3 regions of the Actinosynnema sp. NPDC023658 genome follow, and region 3 is predicted to be linked to each of the others. Evidence: riboswitches for the same ligand, from Rfam matches in the RefSeq annotation. Region 3 holds a riboswitch; each other region holds the start of a gene.
What was found. A riboswitch is a leader RNA that binds a small molecule or an ion and turns the genes downstream of it on or off. The one in region 3 is predicted to bind S-adenosylmethionine.

Region 1: another riboswitch for S-adenosylmethionine. It lies ahead of thrC (threonine synthase); the one in region 3 lies ahead of AB0G02_RS08165 (aminotransferase class V-fold PLP-dependent enzyme).
Region 2: another riboswitch for S-adenosylmethionine. It lies ahead of AB0G02_RS11840 (ATP-binding cassette domain-containing protein); the one in region 3 lies ahead of AB0G02_RS08165 (aminotransferase class V-fold PLP-dependent enzyme).

Annotation. Positions count from the first base shown of each region.
Region 1 is NZ_JBFAAX010000091.1:15,411-17,667, forward strand. Features, by position in the region: gene holA (DNA polymerase III subunit delta) at 1-725, opposite strand, end outside; SAM riboswitch class I at 821-936, shown strand; gene thrC (threonine synthase) at 948-2,210, shown strand.
Region 2 is NZ_JBFAAX010000072.1:12,917-15,173, forward strand. Features, by position in the region: gene rsmA (16S rRNA (adenine(1518)-N(6)/adenine(1519)-N(6))-dimethyltransferase RsmA) at 139-1,017, shown strand; SAM riboswitch class I at 1,104-1,196, shown strand; gene AB0G02_RS11840 (ATP-binding cassette domain-containing protein) at 1,398-2,257, shown strand, end outside.
Region 3 is NZ_JBFAAX010000040.1:21,177-23,433, reverse strand. Features, by position in the region: gene AB0G02_RS08170 (potassium/proton antiporter) at 1-1,221, shown strand, start outside; SAM riboswitch class IV at 1,284-1,397, shown strand; gene AB0G02_RS08165 (aminotransferase class V-fold PLP-dependent enzyme) at 1,437-2,257, shown strand, end outside.

The DNA.
Region 1 (2,257 bases), on a different contig from region 3:
GCCAGCGCGTCCGCGACCAGCACGTGCGGCACGCCGAGCTGGATCGCCCACCGCAGCGCCTCCAGCGCACCGGCCCGGTCGCCCATGACCGCCTTCTCCGCGACCGCGAACCCGGTCACCTCGGCCCGACCCCGGTGGTACCGGCGGACCGCCTCGGCGTCTACCTTCCCACCGGTGTCCGCGACGAGCTGCGACGCCGCCGCCGCCAGCTCGCGCAGGTCCGACCCGACCGCCTCGATCAGCGCCGCCACGGCCTCCGGGTCGGCCTTGCCGCCACCCGCCGACCGGATCTCGTTGCGCACGAACGCTTCCCGGTCCGCCGCCTTGGTGACCTTGGGGCACTCGGTGACCCGCGCACCGGCCTTGCGCAGCGCCGCGGGCAGGTCCTTGGCCACCTTGCTGCGCCCGCCGCCGCTGTGCACGACCACCAACGACACGCCATCCGCCGGTGACTTGGCGTAGGCGAGGATCGCCTCCGCGATCTCCTTGCCGCACTCGTGCGCGGCCTCCAGCGCGACCACCCGACCCTCCGCGAACAGCGACGGGCTGACCAGTTCGGCCAGCTCAGGAGGGGTGAGATCGGTCACGCGGACGCGGGTCAGGTCGGCCTGCGGGTCGGCTTTCCGCGCTGCCACCAGCGCCGCCCGGACCGCGCGCTCGACCAGCAACTCTTCCTCACCGATGATCAGGTGGACGGCGTCGGGCGTGTCAGCGGGCGCACTCACGGCGCGATCCTCCCACGGGTGACCGACGTCCGGATGGTGGACGTCTCTGGCTGAGGGTCGGGATCGTGCCGTAAGTTGAGGCCATAACTGAATACCGCTCATCCAGAGGGGCAGAGGGATCGGCCCGAAGAAGCCCCGGCAACCCGTCGCACAGCATCCGCTGGCGATCACGGTGCCAATTCCGACCCGCGACGCGCGGGAAAGATGAGGAGATACCTCGCGATGACTGCTGTCAGTGTGCCCTCGGCCACCACCTCCTTCGACCTCGGCCCCGCCCGCGCGCTCTCGTGTCGTGAATGCGGCCACGAGACGCCCCTGGCCGCCGAGTACGCCTGTCTTGAGTGTTTCGGGCCGCTGGAAGTCGCCTACGACTTCGGTCGGATCCGCCGCGAGGACATCGAGGCGGGCCCCCGGTCGATCTGGCGCTACCGCGGCCTGCTCCCCGTGCCGACCACCGTCGAGTCGCACCCCAACACGAACCCCGGCGGCACCCGCCTGGTCGAGGCCGACCGCCTCGCCAAGGCCCTGGGCGTGCGCAAGGTGTGGGTGAAGGACGACACCGGCAACCCGACCCACTCGTTCAAGGACCGCGTGGTCGGCGTCGCCCTCGCCGCCGCCCGCGAGCTCGGCTTCAAGGTCCTGGCCTGCCCGTCCACCGGCAACCTGGCCAACGCCGTGGCCGCCGCCGCGGCCCGCGCCGGCTGGCAGTCGGTGGTGCTGGTGCCGTCCACCCTGGAGCGGGCGAAGATCCTCATGACCGCCGTCTACGGCGGCAACCTGATCACCGTCGACGGCAACTACGACGACGTGAACCGGCTGGCGCAGGAGTTGGCCGCCGAGCACGAGGACTGGGCGTTCGTCAACGTCAACGTCCGCCCCTACTACGCCGAGGGCTCCAAGACGCTCGGGTACGAGGTCGCGGAACAGCTCGGCTGGCGGCTGCCCGACCAGATCGTGGTGCCCATCGCGTCCGGCTCCCAGCTGACCAAGGTCGACAAGGCCTTCCGCGAGCTGGGCACCCTCGACCTGGTCGAGCAGACCCCGTACCGCGTGTTCGGCGCGCAGGCCACCGGCTGCTCCCCCGTCTCGGCCGCCTTCAAGGCCGGCCACGACGTGGTCACCCCCGTCCGCCCGGACACCATCGCCCGCTCGCTGGCGATCGGCGCCCCCGCCGACGGCCCCTACGTGCTGGACGCCGTCCGCCGCACCAACGGCGCGATCGAGGACGTCACCGACGAAGAGGTCGTCGAGGGCATCCGCCTGCTGGCCCGGACCGAGGGCATCTTCGCCGAGACCGCCGGCGGCGTGACCGTCGCGACCGCGAAGAAGCTCATCGAGACCGGCCAACTGGACCCGGACGGCGAGACGGTGCTCCTCATCACCGGTGACGGCCTCAAGACCCTCGACGCCCTGGGTGACCGGGTCGGCCCGCGCGCCAACGTCCCGCCGTCGGCCGAGGCCGTCCTGAAGGCCCTCCAGGACTGACCCCGAGGCCGGCCGTCACGCCTCACCGACCGGCCCCACCCGATCCG
Region 2 (2,257 bases), on a different contig from region 3:
TGGCGGGCGCTTTTTCCGCCGGGCCTGCCGGCTTTGGCCTGCCTGGGGTGCCCGTAAGGGCCCCATGTCAAATCGAGCCGGACCCGACCAGGCGCACGCACACGCGCCCCACCCTCAACCGTCATGGACAATGCACGGGTGACTGAGGACTCGACGTCGACCGAACCGGGGAGCCGACTCCTCGGCCCGGCCGACGTCCGCAGGCTGGCCGCGGACCTGGACATCCGCCCCACCAAGAAGCTGGGGCAGAACTTCGTGCACGACCCCAACACGGTGCGGCGCATCGTGACGGCCGCCGACCTGCGCCCGGACGACGTGGTCCTCGAAGTCGGCCCCGGCCTGGGCTCGCTGACGCTGGCGCTGCTGCCCTCCTGCCGCGCCCTGGTGGCCGTGGAGATCGACGGGGTGCTCGCGGAACGCCTGCCCGTCACCGTGGCCGAGCGCGCGCCCGACCTCGCGGACCGGTTGTCCGTCGTGCACGAGGACGCCATGCGCGTCACCCCGGACCAGCTCCCGGTCCCGCCGACGGCCCTGGTGGCCAACCTGCCGTACAACGTGGCCGTGCCCGTGGTGCTGCACCTGCTGGCCGCGCTGCCGTCGTTGCGCACCGGGCTGGTGATGGTGCAGTCCGAGGTGGCCGACCGGATGGCCGCCGGGCCCGGCAGCAAGGTCTACGGCGTGCCCAGCGTGAAGCTCGCCTGGTACGCCGACGCCCGCCGGGCCGGGCCCGTGCCGCGCTCGGTGTTCTGGCCGGTGCCCAACGTGGACTCGGCGCTGGTCGCGTTCGAGCGGCACGCCCCCCTGTCCACTGTGGACCAGAAGCGGCTCTTCTCGTTGGTGGACGCGGCTTTCGCGCAGCGGCGCAAGATGCTGCGCGGCGCCCTGTCGGGGTGGGCCGGCTCGGCCGTCGAGGCGGAGCGGCTCCTCGTCGCCGCAGGGGTGGATCCCTCCCTGCGCGGCGAACAACTGGCCGTCGGTGACTTCATCCGGATAGCCGAGGCCGCGTCCGCCCGGTAGTCGATGATCTTTCGGCCGAAAGTGTGATTTGCCGGACGATCCGGTTTCAGGCTTGCGTCAGTCGGGCCTCGTCAGGTCTACTCGTTGTGCCATCCCGAGCGGCCGAGAGACCTGGCTCTACGACGCCGCAGCAACCACCCCTCCATGGGGGAAGGTGCTTCAGCCAGGACCGATGGAGGATCACGTGCCCAGGATGCGAATGCTCACCCGACGGCGGGTCGTCGACCACGGCCGCCGCACCTCCTCGGCCTGTCGCAGCTGCTAGCAGCCCGTAGGCGCTTTCGGATCCCCGCGTCCTTCACCAGGACACCTTTCTGAGCTGAGCCGTCGGTCACGCACGCCATGAGCGTGCGCTGCCGCATGCAGTCGTGGAGCGAAACGTGATCACTGTCGAGAACCTCACCAAGACCTTCCCCGGGAGTACCGGCCAGGTTCGCGCGCTGGACGGCGTGAACCTGGACGTCGCCGCGGGCACCGTCCTCGGCGTCGTCGGCCCCAGCGGGGCGGGCAAGTCCACCCTGGCCCGGTGCGTCGCGCTCCTGGAGCGCCCCGACAGCGGCTCGATCCGCGTCGACGGCACCGACCTCGTGAACCTCGACGGGACCGCGCTGCGCGCCGCCCGCCGGCAGATCGGCGTTGTGCCGCAAGGGGATTCCCTGCTGCGCCAGCGCACCGCCGCGGGCAACGTCGCGCTGCCGCTGGAGGCCGCGGGCGTGGCCGGCCCGCAGCGCCGCACCCGCGTCGCGGAGCTCCTCGACCTCGTCGGCCTGACCGACAAGGCCGGCTCCTACCCCGACCAGCTCTCCGGCGGCCAGCGCCAGCGGATCGCGGTCGCGCGGGCCCTCGCCGCCGCGCCGTCGGTGCTGCTGGCCGACGAGCCGACCTCCGCGCTCGACCCCGACACCACCGGCTCGGTGCTCGCCGTGCTGGACCGGGCGCGCGCCGAGCTCGGCGTGACGGTCCTCGTCGTCACCCACGACATGAGCGTCGTCCGGAAGATCTGCGACGACGTCGCGGTGCTGGAGGACGGCCGCGTGGTGGAGCACGGCAAGGTGCTCGACCTGGTGTCCGACGCCGCCAGCCGCACGGCCGGGTCGCTGCTGCCCGCCGTGGACCAGAACCCGGCGCTGGAGAGCGCGTTCGACCGGGTCGCGGACGTCGTGCTGGTCGGCTTCGCCGCCGTCGGCGCGCTGCTGCCCGAGGCCACCAGCCGGTTCGGCGTCGAGCTGAACCTGCTCGG
Region 3 (2,257 bases):
CTGGGCATCGCGCTGTCGACCGTCGCCGTGGGCGTGAGCATCGCGGTCACCGGCTTCGCGCTGCACTTCCTGCTCGACATGGACTGGCGCACGGCCCTGCTGTGGGGCGCGGTGCTGTCGTCCACCGACGCCGCCGCCGTGTTCAGCGTGCTGCGCGGGGTGGGTGTGCGGCAGCGGCTCGTCGGCGCGCTGGAGCTGGAGTCCGGCATCAACGACGCGCCGGTGTACATCGCCGTCGTGCTGCTCGCCGCGCCCGACCCGATCACCTGGACCGCGCCGCTGCTGATGGGCTACGAGCTGGTCGCGGGCGCCGTGGTCGGCGTCGTGCTCGGCTGGCTCGGCGGCGTCGGCCTGCGCCGGGCCGCGCTGCCCGCCACCGGCCTGTACCCGCTGGCCACGGTCGCCGTGTGCCTGCTCGCCTACACCGTCGGGGACCTGGCGCACGCGTCCGGCTTCCTCGCCGTCTACATCGCCGCCCTCGTGCTCGGCAACGCCCGGCTGCCGCACCGGTCGGACACCCTGTCGTTCGCCGAGGGGCTGGGCTGGATCGCCCAGATCGGGCTGTTCGTGCTGCTCGGCCTGTACGCCTCGCCCGGTCGGCTGCTCGACGCGCTGGTGCCCGGCCTGGTCGCGGGCGCGGTGCTGGTGCTGCTGGCCCGACCGCTGTCGGTGCTGTTCGCCGCGCTGCCGTTCCGCGTGCCGTGGCGGGAGCAGGTGTTCATCTCGTGGTCCGGGCTGCGCGGCGCCGTGCCGATCGTGTTCGCGCTGATCCCCCTGATCGGGCAGGTGCCGGGCGCGCAGAACCTGGTCGACGCGGTGTTCGTGCTGGTCGTGGTGCTGACCGTGGTGCAGGGGACGACGCTGCCGTGGCTGGCCAAGTGGCTGAAGCTGGTCAAGTCCGGGGAGGCCCACGAGGTGCAGGTCGACTCGTCGGCCCTCGACGAGCTGGGCGCGGAGCTGCTCCAGGTCCGCATCCAGCCCGGCTCCAAGCTGCACGGCGTGTACCTGTCCGAGCTGCGGCTGCCGCCGGGCTCGTCGGTCAGCCTCGTGGTCCGGGACGACAACGGCTTCACCCCCCAGCCCACGACCCGCCTCCAGGTGCACGACCAGCTCCTCGTGGTGTGCACGGAGGCCATGCGGACGGCGACCGAGCAGCGCATCCGGGCCGTCGACCGGGCCGGCCGGTTCGCGCGCTGGATGGGCGACGCCGGCCTGCCGTGACGCTCCCAGGATGTGAACACCGCTCGACGCGGGCGTGCGGTCCGGGTTAGCTTCGGGACGAAGGTCATGAGTGCCAGCGCGAAGCCCAGGCTCGCTGGCCGGCAACCCTCCTACCGCGGTGGGGTGCCCCTGGTGAGGACCTGGCCGGCGCGCAGGGCGTCCGGCAAGCGCGGGCTCCCTCTCGGGTGGGGTGTCCCGGACCCCCGGAGGGCGTCATGACGATCGCAGTCCCCCAGCAGCAGCTCCCCACCGCACTCGCCGCCGCACCTCCCGCCGCCGCGCTTCCCACGGTCGTCGGCGCCGCGCTGCGCGTGCCCGTGGTGACCGGTGAGCGCGTCGAGTACGCCAACCTCGACCACGCGGCCAGCGCGCCCTGCCTGGAGCAGGTCCGCGACGCGGTGGACGAGGTGCTGCCCTGGTACGCCAGCGTGCACCGGGGCGCGGGCTTCGCCTCGCAGGTCAGCACCAAGGTCTACGAGCAGGCCCGCGCGTCGGTCCGCCGCTTCCTCAACGCCCGCGCCACCGACGCCGTCGTCTTCACCCGCAACACCACCGACGCGCTGAACCTGCTGGCCAGGAGCCTGCCGAAGCGCACCGCCGTGATCCTGTTCGACACCGACCACCACGCCGCGCTGCTGCCGTGGCGCGGCCCGAACGTGCGGCGGCTGCGCACGCCTCCCTCGCCCGCCGGCGCGGTGCTGGAGCTGGACCGGGCGCTGCGCGAGGCGCCCGTCGGCCCGCGCCTGGTCGTGGTGACCGGCGCGTCGAACGTGACCGGCGAGGTGTGGCCGGTGGCCGAGCTGGCCCGGGTCGCGCGCAGGCACGGCGCCCGGATCGTCCTGGACGCCGCCCAGCTCGCGCCGCACCGGCCGGTGGACGTGCGCGCGCTCGACGTCGACTACACCGTGCTGTCCGGGCACAAGGTCTACGCCCCGTTCGGCGCGGGCGTCCTGGTCGGCCGGTCCGACTGGTTGCAGGCCGCCGAGCCGTACCTGGTGGGCGGCGGTGCGACGGCCCGCGTCACCGACCACGGCGA